DNA from 4 places in the Paenibacillus sp. FSL R7-0048 genome. Region 1 is predicted to be linked to each of the others. Evidence: predicted binding sites of a transcription regulator. Region 1 holds the regulator's gene; each other region holds the start of a gene.

Evidence for each region. The regulator Rex, encoded in region 1, represses fermentation and respiration genes when NADH is low (regulators of the CRP and FNR family bind a similar motif). The targets are predictions, from matches to a motif close to TTGTGAAATATTTCACAA.
Region 2: nirB (nitrite reductase large subunit NirB) is a predicted target of Rex. The motif match lies at 2,162-2,179, and genes of this name have one in related genera.
Region 3: NSQ91_RS20635 (polymer-forming cytoskeletal protein) is a predicted target of Rex. The motif match lies at 2,363-2,380, and genes of this name have one in related genera.
Region 4: NSQ91_RS03685 (flavocytochrome c) is a predicted target of Rex. The motif match lies at 1,134-1,151, and genes of this name have one in related genera.

What each region holds. Positions count from the first base shown of each region.
Region 1 covers NZ_JBBORF010000001.1:4,789,783-4,793,941, reverse strand. Annotated here, with positions in the region: gene dinG (ATP-dependent DNA helicase DinG) at 1-1,411, shown strand, start outside; gene NSQ91_RS21375 (redox-sensing transcriptional repressor Rex) at 1,542-2,195, shown strand; gene NSQ91_RS21370 (amidohydrolase) at 2,182-3,483, shown strand; gene NSQ91_RS21365 (cell wall elongation regulator TseB-like domain-containing protein) at 3,656-4,159, shown strand, end outside.
Region 2 covers NZ_JBBORF010000001.1:5,084,872-5,089,030, reverse strand. Annotated here, with positions in the region: gene NSQ91_RS22735 (hypothetical protein) at 1-127, shown strand, start outside; gene ric (iron-sulfur cluster repair di-iron protein) at 510-1,205, shown strand; gene NSQ91_RS22725 (hypothetical protein) at 1,356-2,066, shown strand; gene nirB (nitrite reductase large subunit NirB) at 2,297-4,159, shown strand, end outside.
Region 3 covers NZ_JBBORF010000001.1:4,615,472-4,619,630, forward strand. Annotated here, with positions in the region: gene NSQ91_RS20620 (LysR family transcriptional regulator) at 1-48, opposite strand, end outside; gene NSQ91_RS20625 (histidine phosphatase family protein) at 207-824, shown strand; gene NSQ91_RS20630 (hypothetical protein) at 887-1,132, opposite strand; gene NSQ91_RS20635 (polymer-forming cytoskeletal protein) at 1,753-2,304, opposite strand; gene NSQ91_RS20640 (LacI family DNA-binding transcriptional regulator) at 2,945-3,856, shown strand; gene NSQ91_RS20645 (MFS transporter) at 3,905-4,159, shown strand, end outside.
Region 4 covers NZ_JBBORF010000001.1:844,366-848,524, reverse strand. Annotated here, with positions in the region: gene NSQ91_RS03690 (spermine/spermidine synthase domain-containing protein) at 1-879, opposite strand, end outside; gene NSQ91_RS03685 (flavocytochrome c) at 1,363-2,886, shown strand; gene gnpA (1,3-beta-galactosyl-N-acetylhexosamine phosphorylase) at 2,970-4,159, opposite strand, start outside.

The DNA.
Region 1 (4,159 bases):
GCATATGAAGCATTTCACTGTGGCACACACATTATCGCGGCTGTATAAAGATAGCCGAAACGGACAGCTTCCTGCTCTGCGTCAGATATTACAGTCGTCAGGCAGTGAAGAGGCTTCAGAATGGAGCGGAGTCATCGATCGGATCTACCCGGATCTGCTTACCGTCAAAGAAACCTGGGATGCACTCAGCGACAAGCTGTTCAGCCTTTTGCCGGAACGCAGTGATGCAGGGGCAGGGGAAGCGGGACAACTGGTTATGCGGTTGATTCCCGCCCGTAAGCCGAAGGATTGGGATGAATTGGTTGCGCTAGAGAACACTATGAATCTGACGTTAAGCGACATCATCCGTAAGGGTGATAAAATGCTTAACGAGATGCGTGACCAGGAAAGCCAATCCTCAGCAGACAGCCTTGTTACTGATATTAGCGGTTTATTTAAAGATTTGGCTTCCATACGTGAGCAAGTAAGATTCTTTATGGGGCTGAATGACGATAATGTAGTATATTGGTTGGAGGCAAATGGAAATTACCGCAGCAAATCACTTCAGCTGTATGCCGTCCCTGTGGATGTTAGCAGCCAGCTTAAAGAGTTGTTCTTCGATAAGAAAAAAAGCATCGTGCTTACCTCGGCGACGCTATCTGTAGATAAATCTTTTCAATTTATGATTGATAATCTCGGACTTAACGAAGCAGTAGAAGAGGGACGTCTAATGACCTCACTCCTTCCATCTCCCTTTAAGTATCGCGAGCAGGCACTGCTAGTTATACCGCGTGATTTTCCTAGTGTGAAGGGGAGTGTGGGCGATGCTCGATTTGTCGATACACTCGTACAGTCATTATCGGAAGCTGCTAAAACAACACGTGGGCGGATGCTGGTTCTGTTTACTTCTTATAAAATGCTGCGTCAGGTATATGATCCGCTTAAAGAGGCTTTGGCCTCACAAGAGATTACGGTGCTTGGTCAAGGCGTGGAAGGTGGCAGCCGGAGCAAGCTGATCCGCCGCTTTCAGGACAGTGCAGCATCCGTATTGCTGGGGACGAGCAGCTTCTGGGAAGGTGTAGATATTCCAGGTGAAGCACTGACTTGCCTGGCCATCGTGAGACTTCCGTTTCAACCACCGAATCACCCGTTGGCGGAAGCGAAGTCGGAGTTATTGCAGGCCCAGAAGAAGAATCCGTTCATGAAATTATCTGTTCCTCAAGCGGTTATTCGTTTTAAGCAGGGATTCGGAAGACTGGTTCGCACGGCGCAGGATCGCGGAATAGTTATTGTTTATGATACAAGGGTTATTGAATCTCATTACGGGAAGTATTTCCTTTATTCATTGCCTGGTCCCAAAATGGAGCATATGCTTACTGATCAAATGGTCCCTCGCATAGCGGAATGGCTAGAGGATGGCGGCGCTTCTTAAAACGCTCGTCTTCAGTTTAGCTCCTCCTTATCCTTAAGGGCGGTGTGTTACAGTACCGTCCTTAATAAGGAGAGGTAGACGTTTAAATATGGATTTTCACAAGAACATTACTATTTTTAGGAGGAAAAATATGAAATCGGATAAAATATCAGAAGCCGTTGTTCGCAGACTGCCTGTGTACTTGCGTTTTTTGAATGATCTCCAGAATCGCGAAATATTAACAGTTTCCTCTCAGGAACTTGGACAAAAGCTTGATCTTAATCCCGCACAGATTCGTAAGGATTTAGCATATTTTGGTGACTTCGGCAGAAAAGGTATCGGCTATGATGTAACGTATCTTATTGAGAAAATCCGTCATATCCTGAAGCTGGATCAACAGCTTAATGTAGCTTTAGTTGGAGCAGGTAATCTCGGACATGCCTTGTCTAATTACAATGCATATCTTAAAGATACTATGAAAATCACGGCTATATTTGATTCGTACGCTCCTAAGGTTGGACGTAAGATCAACTCCCTTACTGTGCAACCGATGGATGAACTAGGCAGCACGATTCGTGAGCAAGGTATTCGCATTGCCATTATTACCGTACCTGATTCAGAAGCTCAAAATGTAGCAGATATTCTCATTTCTTCTGGGATTGAAGCGATTTTGAACTTTGCCCCTGTGATTCTGAAGACACCACCGAATATCCGGGTGCATGCAGCTGATTTTACAACTGATCTGCAAAGTCTTGCTTATTACTTGCGGGATGGAAAGGAAGAAAGCGAACATGAACAACAATAAAACGATAATTAAGGGCGGGTATTTTCTGACTCCGGGAACGGATGAGCCGGTTCTGAGTGGATATATGACTATTGAAGATGATTTAATCACTTACATAGGAAAAGAAGAGCCTCAGATGGAAGCTGGAGTGCAAGTGGTTGATGGCAGCCGTCTGCTGTTCATGCCTGGACTTGTAAACACACATGGTCATGCGGCGATGTCTTTGCTGCGTGGATATGGAGATGATTTAGCGCTACAAGTGTGGCTTCAGGAGAAGATGTGGCCAATGGAGGAAAAGTTCACCGGTGATGATGTATACTGGGGAACCTCCTTATCTGTATTGGAAATGCTGAAGGGTGGAACTACGACCTTCCTCGATATGTATGATCATATGGACCGAGTAGCCGAGGTAGCTGAGTTATCAGGTATCCGTTCCGTATTGATGCGTGGTGTGATCGGGTTATGTCCAGAGGATGTACAGAATCACAAGCTTGCGGAAGCAATTTCTTTTGCCCGTAACTGGCATGGAAAGGCTGAAGGTAGAATTACTACTATGATCTCGCCGCACGCCCCTTATACTTGCCCTCCGGACTTCCTGGTTAAGTTCGTGCAGGCAGCGCATGATCTGGATTTACCGATGCATACGCATATGTCCGAAACGAAACGTGAAGTGGAACAAAATGTGGCGGATTACGGGTTGCGTCCTGTAGCTCACTTAGAGAAGCTTGGCATGTTCACACGTCCCTCGATAGTTGCACATGGTGTTCATTTAAATGATGAAGAGATTGAGATCTTGGCTCGCCATAATGTGGGTGTATCTCATAATCCGGGCAGTAATTTGAAGCTGGCTAGCGGAGTGGCTCGGGTTACTGATCTTCTAAAAGCTGGTGTGAAGGTGTCTCTTGGCACGGATGGCGCGGCAAGCAACAATAACTTGGATATGTTTGAAGAGATGCGGCTTGCAGCTCTCATTCATAAGGGTGTCAGCGGTGATCCAACGGCTGTTCCAGCTCCAGAGGCTCTGCGTATGGCTACAGAATATGGCGCGCAGTCCATCTTTTTAAATAATGTAGGCAGACTTGCTGTAGGGATGAAAGCAGATTTCATTGCTATTGATATCGATCAGCCGCATTTGCTGCCACACACAGATCTGTTGTCTCATGCAGTTTACTCTGCTAGCGCTAAGGATGTTGAGCATGTGTGGGTGAATGGTAAACAGGTCATCAAGCATGGACAATGCTTAACCCTGGATGAGGAAGCTATCCGGCGTAAAGCGCAAGAAGCCTTCGAAGGTTTATTGAAGCGTTAAGTCTGGAGAATAACGAATAAATAATAGGCTGCGACTTTTTGCTTTTAGCAAAAGTTGCGGCCTTTTGTGTATTTTTAAGGCTGGGAAAGCTAGAAAATTATGAAATTTTGGATAAACGCGCGGGTGTGTTATATAATCAAAAAAGATATATTACTAGAAAGGGAGCTGTACCTTGAAGAAAAGGAAAAAATGGATCCTCCTGGGGTCAGTTCTGATTCTGCTCCTGGGGTTTGGACTTATCCAGTTCTATGCCTATATTATGAAAGATCAATGGAACGAGCGTGATATCGCTAAGGATGTTGCCAAAACCAGAGCGGGTCTAACAGAGGTAACTAAAGCACAAAAATCGGTTTGGGATGAAAATGCAGTGTACTGGGTTTTAACAGGAAAAAATGAAGCCGGGACTGCTCTTATGGTCTGGGTCCGCTTTACGGTAGATGGAAAATTTGCTGAAGGCGACGACGCAGTGTTTGCTGAGGAACTAAGTAAAGGAACCTCGGAAGCCCAAATACGCGGCATTATCAAAGCTGATCTTCCGGACATAACGATTGAACGCTTGCTGCCGGGAGTATATAACGGAGAGTATGCTTGGCAGCTTTTTTATAAACAGAGCGGTCGGTATTATTATCAATTTTATCGCTTTTCGGATGGGTCCCGAATGGGCGAAGGTTACAGT
Region 2 (4,159 bases), 300 kb from region 1:
TGAAATGAATGAAGACACGGCTATTTATAAGTTGCGGTGCAGTTTAAGGTTTAGAAAGCCGACTTTATTAAGAAATGCAGAAACTGGACACGCTCCTTTTAAGGCTGTAACAGAAGAAACTTTTTAAGTATTGCTCAAGCTTCTTCTTTTGGTGGGGCTACCGAGTGCCTAAGTAATCTATTATTCAGCCAATAACACATATAATACCTGTATAAAATTTCGTCATTTCGTTTGTACATACAATAATGCTTGGTAATTTTAACCTAAAGTACGCTAAAGCGTTATGTAAACAGGTTGATTGTGGTCAGAGATCACCATAATTGACCTTTTTCGTTCAACAAAGAGATACAATTTTCGTGAGTACAATCACAAGTCAAAACTCCTTTCAGGGTTAAGGTGAACAGGTAGAAAAGATTTTTTCAGAACCTGATCACATATCCCGAGGAGGAACTATTATGGAAACTAAACAACCTAATGATAGAATTTCGGATTTACAGCATAAGCAATCGGTGCAACCTGGATTTACTCCAGATGCCCTGGTAAAAGATATTGTACTGCAATTCCCAAAAGCTGCGGATTATTTCAAGTCCAAACGGATTGATTTCTGCTGTGGAGGCGCCAAACCTCTTGCTGAAGCAGCTGTAGAGCGTGGACTAGATCAAGAGATGATCATTAGTGATCTCAACAAGCTGTTCGAGGAATATCCGGTACCTCAAGAAGAACTCGCATGGAACACAGCACCTTCTGCAGAGTTAATCGAGCATATCGTGAGTAAACATCACCATTACCTGCGTGAAGAGCTGCCCCTGATTAGCCAAAATGTAACTAAGGTATACCGGGTTCATGGCGGAGATTCCCCTCATTTAGAAGAGTTATATAGTTTGTTTAATGCACTCAAGGAAGATCTGCTTCAGCATACAGCTAAAGAAGAGGAAGACGAGTTTCCAAAATTATTAGCGTATGATGCCAATCCAAGTGAAGAAGGGCTGACCATACTTCGTGAGGCATTAGTTGACCTTGAGAGTGAACATGACACAGCAGGCGATATATTGAGACAAATACGCAAAATAACAGCTGATTTCACCCCACCGGCTCATGCTTGTACAACCTATCGTTTGACTTATGCCCGGCTAGAGGAGCTGGAGAGCATGACTTTTGAACATGTTCATCTGGAGAATAATATATTGTTCCCTAGATTCCAGTAGAAAAAATGAGTTTTCATAGAGTCCCTTAGGGGACTTTTTTTATATTTGAGAACAAAGCTTATTTACGTTATTCTTAAATAGACAGTATGCATAACTTACTACAAGCCTGAGACGCTGTGTGGTCATTAGGCGGGACAAGGCGGTGTCACTATGCCCACGAAATATATGTGGAGGTTGTTACTAGGATTAGTCATCGTATTCATAATAGGTGGGTGTTCCACTCTTGCTGACATTAATAATGAAGGGAATAATGGCTTAGCAGGATCAGACGGGCCTACGCTTTCGCTTATCGTTGCGGGAAATGACTTGCTTACCAACCCTTTGGACAAGCAGCTTAGCGAGAGCTACAGAAAAGGGATAACGATCTTTGACCTACTGAAAGGTAGTGGGAAGGCCACCTTTTCTGAGGATAACACAAGCATTCTAACGGTAAATAATATTTCACTCGGTCCAGGAATGAATTGGGAGCTGCAAATGGATGGGGAGACCATTGGACCTGAGGATTGGGGTCGAACAGTCGGGCATGAATCAAAATTAGTAATTACGGCGATGTCTAAGGAACAAGAGGAACCCCTTCAAATTGTGTTGTTGACCGTGAATGGTGGAAGTGAGCAAGTGAATTTGAATCATTCATATGTTATGGGATTTACTGAAGATTTAACAGTGAGAGGTTTGTTGAAGAACAGCAGTGTGGTGCAGTTGACCGAAGACAACAAAAAGGTGTTATCCATTGGTGATTATACTCCTCTTAGCAATGAAGTTTGGAAGATGAAGGTGAATGGGAAGCAGCTGCTTGAGAATGGAATGGACATGAAGCTTAGAGTGCAGGATGAATTGGAGATTTTATTGGCTATACGTTAAAAAAAGTACATAAATGCCAGATCAACGGTTGCTCAGAACCCGTGATCTGGTTTTTTTTATTGGAAGTTATAACCTAATAAAGTTGCCTTACTTTTATGTGAAAACATTCACATTTAATGTGACTGTAATCACAATCTCTCTTAAATTTTGAAATGTATAATTCCATTATGTAGAAGAGAAGTTGAAGCAAAGTTCAACAAGAACGGATAAGAATGAGGAGGCACCTAACCATGGCAGCGAAGAGAGAAAAATTAGTATTAATAGGCAACGGTATGGCAGGCATAGGTACGCTAGAGCAGATATTGAAGCTAGGTGGAGCTTATGACATTACGGTCTTTGGAAGCGAACCTCATCCCAATTATAATCGGATCATGTTGTCCTATGTTCTCGAAGGCAGCAAAACCATCAATGATATCATCCTAAACGACTGGAATTGGTATGAAGATAACAACATTACCTTGCATACAGCAACAACAGTTACACGAATTGACGAGCATTCTAAGCAAGTAATTGCAGATAACGGTATGGCTGTTTCTTACGATAAAGTGATTATTGCAACGGGTTCGAATTCATTTATTTTACCTGTACCTGGTTGTGATAAGGAAGGCGTTGTGGGTTTCCGGGATATTGCAGATTGTGATGCAATGCTGGCTGCGGCTAAACAATACAACAAAGCGGCGGTAATCGGCGGGGGGTTACTTGGCTTGGAAGCGGCAAAGGGTCTTGTGAACCTTGGCATGGACGTTACTGTAGTGCATCTGATGGAAGATCTAATGGAGCGCCAGCTGGATCGTAATGCCTCCTATATGTTGCAGGCTGAGCTAGAGCGTCAAGGCGTGAAATTTGCTATGGGCAAACAAACAGTAGAATTGACCGGGGAACAGAGAGTAAGTGGATTACAATTTAGTGATGGCACTTCACTTGCGGCTGATTTTGTAGTTATGGCTGTAGGCATCAAACCGAATATAACTGTGGCAAAAGAAAGCGGAATTGCTGTTAATCGTGGGATTGTAGTGGACGATTATCTGCAGACCTCTATGCAAAATGTATATTCCATTGGCGAATGTGCCGAACATCGCGGAGTTTGTTACGGATTAGTAGCTCCGCTATTCGAGCAGGGGATGGTTCTAGCTAAACATCTCTGCGGAAGCGATACAAACCCATATGAAGGTTCTGTTGTCTCCACCAAATTAAAAATTTCCGGAGTGGATGTATTTTCTGCAGGTGAGTTTATGGATTCTCCTGAACATGCTGTAATCTCAAGCAAAGATGAATGGAAGCGAACCTATAAGAAAATTCTGCTCAAAGACAATGTCATTGTTGGTGCAGTCCTGTTCGGGGATGTGACAGAGTCGGCTAACCTGCAAAAGTTAGTAAAACAAGGCGCTGTAATGACCGATGAAATTTATACAGAGGTTATGGGTACGGGCTGCTGCGGAAATGGAGCCAAAAAGAGCACATCCGTAGAAGCGATGGCGGACGAAGAAATCGTTTGTGGCTGTAACGGGGTTACGAAAAAAGCGATTGTGGATGCGGTCATAGAAAATGGTTTTACTACTGTGGACGAAATAAAAGCATGTACAGGAGCGACGCGCTCTTGCGGAGGTTGTAAACCGGTTGTAGAACAAATTTTACAATTTGTCCTGGGTGATAGTTTTGAGCAGTCTGCCAAGCAAGGAATTTGTAACTGCACAACGCTTAGCCGGGATGAGATTGTTGCTGAGATTACAGCTAAAGGTCTTAGTACTACTAAAGAGGTTATGCATGTACTGGGTTGGAAACAAGAGGAAGGCTGCTCTAAATGCCGTCCGGCGATTAACTATTATCTGGGGATGATAAATCCGGATACACATCAAGACGAGAAGGAATCACGCTTTGTTAATGAACGTATGGGAGCCAATATTCAGAAAGACGGAACCTATACCGTTATTCCACGCATGTATGGCGGGGTAACGACACCGGAGGATTTGAAGAAAATCGCCGATGTCTCCCTTAAATATGATGTAAAAGTTGTGAAGGTGACGGGTGGGCAACGCCTGGATCTAATCGGGGTGAAAAAAGAGGATCTGCCGAAAGTATGGGAAGAGCTCGAT
Region 3 (4,159 bases), 170 kb from region 1:
ACCTGTGATCGCAACGTAATAAAACAATTTTAATACATGATAGTTCATCGTCAACTCTTCCTCACTTCATAAAATAATATCTGTATTCGCCGCTTATCCTCAGCCATTTTACTATAACTATACATTATGGATGTTAACTATTATATATTGTTTATTTATATTTATTTATCTTATACTTACAACTATTCATAAGGGAGGTCACGTTAATGACAAAAACAGTATTCTACTTAACCCGCCACGGGCAAACAGAATGGAATTTACAAAAACGAATGCAAGGGCATCAAAATTCTGCGCTTACAGCCTTGGGCGAACAGCAGGCAGAATGGTTAAGAGATCGTTTGGAAGTAGAAAACTTAGGCGCAATTTATTCTAGTACTAGTCCAAGAGCATTGCATACTGCGCAGATTTTACGGGGAAAGCGGAGTTTACCTATTCATCAGCAAGTTTCTTTAATGGAAATTAACATGGGGAGCTGGGAAGGATTGAATACGGATCAGATACAACTAGAATCCCCTTTACAATATTCCCATTTTTTCACCAGACCCGATCTATATATTCCTCTAACCTCAGGTGAAACTTACAAGCAGCTTGAACAAAGAGTAGTGCCGACAATGGAGCGCATCATAAACGATAACGTAGGGCTAGAAGTGCTCATCGTCACGCATCGGATGACTTTAAAAGTCATTATGGCTTATTTTCTCAATAAATCATTGCAGGAAATTGGGGAGTTACCGGATATTCTCTCTACAGCATTATGTAAAGTAACCCTAACTGATAACAATACAACCATCGATCTGTATGGAGATACTTCACATTATCAATGACTATGGGTCAAAAAATAAAAAGGTAACTCCGATTAACGGGGCTACCTTTATAGGGTTCAACATTAAATATCCACACTTTTGATTATAAAACTGCGGACCTTCATCCATTTGCCTGAAATGAATTCATCAATCGTTTTCGTCTTTGGTCTAACGCAAAAGCGATGTTTTGCCCCTTTATCAAAGCCCACAGCTTCAAAAATTAGGCTATCCCCTATTTGCTCCTTGAAGAACACCTGCTTTAATCCCAACCTATTTAACATTTCAAGCTTTACGCTCTCAATATATGTGCGCGAATACTCCTTAGACATATGTGTTCCTCCTAGTAGTGGTAGTAATATTATAAGTCAATATGAAGAAAATCAACAATAGTTCATATATTCATCCACAAAAAACAACCAGGCAGCGATTCTCCGTTGGAGGTTCACTGCCTGGTGTTTTGGGTCTGCGGTGGTTTGCTTGAGTAGGTTACGAGCTAAGCTTAATCATTCGTAGCTTTCGGATACCCACTCCGTTGTAACGCACTATCTTGTTGAAATTTGTAAGATAACTGCATTCTATACACTTATTCCATATCCACAAGGGCTAATTCTAACTTTAAGTGTATTCTATACAATTAAAAACTAGAGAAATAGCCTGTAGAGTATTAAATCAAGAAAATAGATGTACTAAATACAGCTATTTTCATTGGCCGAGCATTTTGAGCATTTTAGTTGTACAAAATACAGTTAAACCCATCTACTGTACACTTCAATACTCCATTACTTGTTACTTCAAAGCTTCCGTCGGCTCTCATATGGTAACTAGATGGGGTGTAGTCCATTATGAGTTTGCCCATTCATACTGATTCCTTTTTCCTGAACCTATCCGGATAATTCTATCTATTTAGTCCTTCAACTTCTACATCTAACTAATCGAAAACATCACTAACTTATTTAACTTCAGTTGCCCCAGTTACTTTACCTTCAATCCCTGCAGTTGCTTTCACATCTTCGTTTGCGAAGTAAAGATTGCCATCAATAGTCGAGGTTTCATGCAGATTAAATCCGTTCGCTTCTACATAAACATCACCTTTAATGGTTCCGCCTTGAACTCGTAAATTTTCACTTTGTACAGTTAACTTAGGTACAGTGAGTGTGTAATTGGCAGTAACTTTGTGATCAGCGTCTTGGGCATAAAGAGCAATCTTACGGTAGATGTCGCCGTCTGCGGCCCCTTTATCATGGAATTCGCCTTCAACAACAACATCTTGGGCAATCGTCACATCATTTAGAATGGCAATAATCCAATTTCCATCTTTACTTACAGCCTTGGTAAACGCATCTGCTTGATTTACGATTGAAGCTGTAGTAACTGCATCCGTTTGCTCTGTAGTTGGAGCCGTAGTAGCCGCCGAATTAGTCGCATTATTATTATTCGCACCACAACCAGACAAGACTGCAACCGAGACGCCTGCTACTAACATCATTTTAAATAACTTCATTTGAAATCCCCCTTGTTTTTGATTATAAATTAATTATATATTAAAATTTTTAATAAACAGGTGAAAATTTTCACAATATTGTGTCGTTATCTGAAGCGGTTTCACAAAGATCACTCCTTTCCATCCGGAATCGTATCCATAAGTAACACCTCATCTCGCTGCCCGTTTTAAGTTCATAGATCTTAATACTTATTTACCCAAATTTTAAGAAAGGTCACAAAGGTGCTTAATTCCACACAAAAAGGACACTCCCAACAACTGCGGAAGTATCCTCATAGTCTTTATTACTATAATTTTTTAGATTAAATACCCTCTTGAAAAAGATATGGAACTATCATACTCTACGCTTACTTTTTTAATGTTAGGTTTATGCAAAACATCAGCATAAAAATAATACAGCGGAAGGATGACCATTGGGTTAATAAGCATTTTTTCAGCTTTTGCATAAAGCTTGTTTCGTATAATTTAGCTTAAGACGATTATCAAGCAGATCTTCCCAGGGTTGAATCTCAAGGGCTACATTCTTCCATTTCTAGCAACTTAGCAGGGTCATCTGACTGCTCACTCCCCCCCATTGACGCTTTAGAATCAGAATGTTAATCTTTAGAAAATATCACAAGGATAAGGGAGCTATTTACTGGTGAAAAAGACAACCATGAAGGACATCGCACTTCGTGCCAATGTCTCCGTCGCAACAGTGAGCTATGTTCTGAATCGTGTCGGCAACCAAACCATTCCTGAGAAAACGCGCCAGCAGATTCTTCAGCTTGCCGAGGAACTGCATTACATACCGAATCTGGCAGCACGTTCACTTGCGAATCAGAAAACAGGATTGGTCGGTGTGCTTGTTAACACATCAGCCCATACCCCACACTGGAAGCTCCATGCCCAGTTCTCATTTATACATGCCTTGGAACAACGGTTAACAAATGCTGGTTACCATACGCTGCTATATTCACTTGATGTTGACCAGCCTTCTTTGGATATTATCGTAGAAAGAAAACTGGAGGCTGTATTTCTGATCGATGTGCGTGAGGAAGCCTTTTATTCGATCTCTAAACATTTTGTAGAAGGAATTCCTTTGATTCTGATCGACAGCATGATTGAAGATAAACTCTTTAAGCAAGTCCTTTTCAACTATCGAGCAGCTCTGCAAAAGGTAAAACCACAGGACCTTTCACAGGTATGTTTAATTATGGAGAGCTTCAATAACTCTTTCCTCACCCGCTTTATTCAGGACAGTCTTCCATTACCTGAAGAAGCGATATTCACCGTTGTCAATTTGGAGGAATTAAATACATTCTTACAGGAGGGGGGCTATAAAGAGGCTATTGTCATTAATGAGTTTATTGGAAGTTACGTTGAAAAAAACGGGAGGTTCGAACAACTCTCTGTTCATTGCACCTGCAATTGCCCGGAAATATTAGGCGATGACGTTCATAAATTCATTTTCACAGGGGATAAAGCGGCTACTGCATTTGAACTCATGGACAAATTATTGCATCATTCTGACTACTCCGCACAAGAAAATAATTGTTATTTTGTAGAATAATTTTTTTGGCTATTCACTTAAGCGTTTAAGTTGAAGGGAGCATAACTTATGCCTGGTCCTGTATTAGTGAAACAAGTTCCCCCTGCTGTTCAAGCTCATCCCTCTCTTTGGGGAAATCGGAGATTCCTGCTGCTACTCAGTTCGTACTCCATTTCCTTATTTGGTAACACTTTTCATAGTATTGCATTAAGTTTATGGGTACTGCAAACGACCGGCAGCGCCAAAATGATTGCCATCATCACGATAATCAATTTAGTGCTCAGTTCTTTACTTGGATCAATAGGGGGAACTTTTGCGGATAGG
Region 4 (4,159 bases), 3.9 Mb from region 1:
ACATAAAATAGATTGTTCTATCCAGTACATAAATACAGTATCCGGGCTTTCCTTTTCAAACTTTTTCATTTTTAAATACATGTCCATTCCATCAGAAACATCATGCCATAAATCCGTAAATACAAAATCATATTTTTCCTTAGACATATGTTGTTCTGCATATTCGAAAGCATCTGCTTGGATAAGCCTGATCTTGTGAGCATTACTGAATTGTGGCAGTACATATTTATTAAATAAATCAATGACATCTTGATTTTTTTCAACAACCGTTATGCTTTCAACATTAACTTTTTCAGAAACCATATAAGCATAATAGCCAAGTCCAAGCCCAAACGTAAGAACATTCCCAAACGCTTTATCAACAGCTTCTTTCATTGTTTCTATTTCATTTGGCGTGATCGTCATCCAGATTCTGTCATTCTCCAAGACAGCCGGGAACATGAATTCAGTTTGAAAAAAACCAACCTGAGGAATTTGTCTTCCCTCTTCTGTCCGGATGATATCATTGCAAACAAAACCTTCAAAAGGTTTATATTTTTCATATTTTAATTCACTATTATTAATCTTTATAGTTGGTATCTTGATATTTTTATAATATGGATTGTCATAATATTCATTTGCATCAAGCTTATGAAGCATATTGCTAAAATATTGGTTGAACAATTCCTTATCATCAACATTATCAACCGTATCCATCCCAAAAGCAGCAGCCAGCATTAAACCAAAAGCGTATTCATAAGATACACCACAGTTTACGATTTCTTCAATTTCTTCTTTGTTAATAAAGTCGGGGGTATTATTCAAATAGCGGCTTAGTAAAGCAAACACTTTATAGTTATCTTCTTTTACTTTTTCTTTTATTACGTTATTAAATTCCATATTCTCACCTATTAATTAGAATTTGTTCCTATGTCTCATGTTAGTCTTTCCGGATTGACTAGTAGGCAATACTCTCATTTTACCATTTAAAAATCCAGAAGAACAAAAACCGCTTTACTAATCCGTGACAGTTACCACTTCTACAGTGAGAAAATCTCACGCCAAATCTTCTAGTTATATGGTTTATGGTCCATTTTCCGCCTAATCCGCTCAATATTTCGTTACCCTATGTTAGAATAGACGACTTGTATAATTTGTGAAAACTTTCACTAATAGTCATGATTGATGGTATACTTAATAAGAAGATGAACTAAAGAGAATAACGATGGAAACTGTGGACGTAACCGTAGAAGATTTGAAGTTAGGAGAATAACAGCGACGCGCGCGCTTCTCCACTTCCAACTCCCTCTGATACTTCCTTTCTTTTTTGTCGGGTTCTTTTGGTACATCTTAATAGAGAAATATAAAAGTGGAGGGTTAACAATGAAAAAGAAAGCAGCTGGTGCTCTGAGTCTCGTCCTCTCTGTCATGCTCGTTATCGCAGGTTGCGGTAATGGAAACGACAAGGTGAACGAGAGCAAGAGTAATAACAACGAGAAAAAAGAAGTTGAAGCCGTCTCCGGGGCATCTGAAGCAAGCTACACACCATTCGATCAATTAAAAGATAAATATGATATCATCATTGTCGGTGCGGGTGGTGCGGGAATGTCCGCGGCGCTTGAGGCCAAAGAGAAAGGCATGAACCCTGTTATTTTGGAAAAAATGCCGGTTGCCGGCGGGAACACAACCAAATCCTCTTCGGGGATGAACGCTTCTGAAACGAAATTCCAAAAAGAACAAAACATTGAAGACAGCAATGATTTATTTTATGAAGAGTCATTAAAAGGTGGCCATGACACTAACGACAAAGAAATGCTTCGTTTCTTCGTTGATAATTCCGCGAGTGCGATCGATTGGCTGGATTCCATCGGAATCCGCTTGAACAATATCACCATTACAGGCGGCATGAACGAAAAACGTACACACCGTCCTGAAGATGGCTCTGCTGTGGGACAATACCTTGTCAAAGGTTTAGTGAAAAACGTACAAGAGAAAGAAATCCCTCTTTTCGTGAATGCTGATGTCAAAGAAATCACTGAAAAAGATGGCAAAGTAAATGGCGTCAAAGTCCTCTTTAACCAAACAGAGGAAAAAACAATTACGGCAGATGCTGTCGTTGTAACCACTGGCGGATTCGGTGCCAATATGGATTTGATCTCCGAAGTAAGACCTGACTTGGAAGGCTACGTTACTACTAACCAAATCGGCAGTACCGGGGACGGCATCAAGATGATTGAGAAACTCGGCGGCACAACCGTCGATATGGATCAAATCCAAGTTCACCCGACTGTGCAGCAAGAAAAATCCTACCTCATCGGCGAAGCTGTTCGTGGGGAAGGCGCTATCCTTGTTTCCAGTGAAGGTACACGGTTCACCAATGAATTGGATACCCGTGATAAAGTAACAGCTTCCATCAATACACTGCCTAATAAAGCAGCTACGCTGGTCTTTGATTCCGGTGTTAAATCCCGTGTGAAGGCTATTGAACAATATGACAAAATGGGCTTCGTGATTCAGGCGGATTCCATCGAAGCTTTGGCCAAAGAAATCGGTGTTCCAGAGGATAAGCTGGCAACAACGCTTGATACTTGGAACAGCGCCGTTAAGAATAAAAAGGATGCCGAATTTGGCAGAACTACAGGAATGGACAATGACCTGTCCACTGGTCCTTTCTACGCTATTAAAATTGCTCCTGGGATTCACTACACCATGGGTGGCGTGAAGATCAATACGAACACAGAGGTTCTAAATAAAGATGGTGAAGCTATCCCTGGTCTGTTTGCGGCAGGCGAAGTTACAGGCGGCTTACACGGACAAAACCGGATTGGCGGCAACTCTGTTGCAGAAATCATTATTTTTGGTCGTCAAGCTGGGATCAAATCTGCTGAATTCATAAAAGCAAAATAAGTAGATAACAGATACTATAGGCCTCACAGCAAAAAGCTCAAGCATCGGCAAGTTAGCCGCTGGCTTGAGCTTTTTTAATGGGATTAATCGCCAATAGTTCGGATAATAGTATCAAACGGATCTAATTCCAGGGTTTGTTGTCCATATTCCGTATCAATCGTAGTTTTTTGAAGCTGGTCGCTATTGTTAATCACGACGAGTATTTTACTTTCTGGATAATAAGCACACTCTGTATATAAATTATCCGTAATGTACTTTGTTTCCTTTAACTCATTCCCGGCATAACGAATCACATTTAATAGCAATCTTGTATTTTCAAAGCTTAAGGTGAAAGAAGGCAGGTAGATCCCCTTTCCTTTACCAAATGCATGGGTGGACAATGTTATCATCCCACTCTTTTCACACAATACCGCTGCTGAGCCATCCGTAAGATAAATGTTATTTTTAGGTGTTATGCTGGCTCCTTCAGGCACTAAACCTTGCTCATCTCTAGCCTCAAATGTCCATCTTCCATGAGCTACCTTGGAGCCTGTATCCTCATCCAGACCAAGCACATGTGCCATTCTGAAAAAGCTGTCATAACCATCAAGCGCCGAAGGCTGATTGATACCTATAAAAGTACCACCCTCATAAACCCATTCTGTCAGTAAGTCCACGCACTTATGGTCACTCCAGTATTCTCCACCACTCCATGCTGAACCTGCCGAGCCGGCATTGATCACTACATCACACTCATGTAATACTCCCTTACGGATATCTTCAAAATCAATGAACTGCACCTCAACCGGCAATCCGGACAAAGCCTCATTGATATGAATCAAATCATGCATATACGTTTCATGGAAATGCCCGGACAAGGTCCACGATCTCAATTTGCCCCAAGCGTGCAAAATGGCTACCTTCGTCTTAATGTGATACGGTTTGCCTTTATGATGCAGCTCTTTAATTTCTCTGAATTCATCCGCGATCTTTTCGATATAATCACAAAAATCCGGATAAGGCTCTACAAGATGCAAATATCCGCCCAGTCCAATCCGATCTATAGGCTCTCTGAGCAAGGCGCGCCGGATATTAATCCAATACTTTTTGGCATCGAGCGTAGGGTTACCTCCCTCCATAAACGTAGGAAGCCCTCCCAATCCAACCGGAAATAAATAGGGATGCAGCCGAATCTCATGGGTATCTACTTTTACACCAGAGCAAAGCCTTGCCTCATACCCTGAGAACACACATTTAATCATCCCGTCAAAACCAAACTCCTCAAAACGGTCAT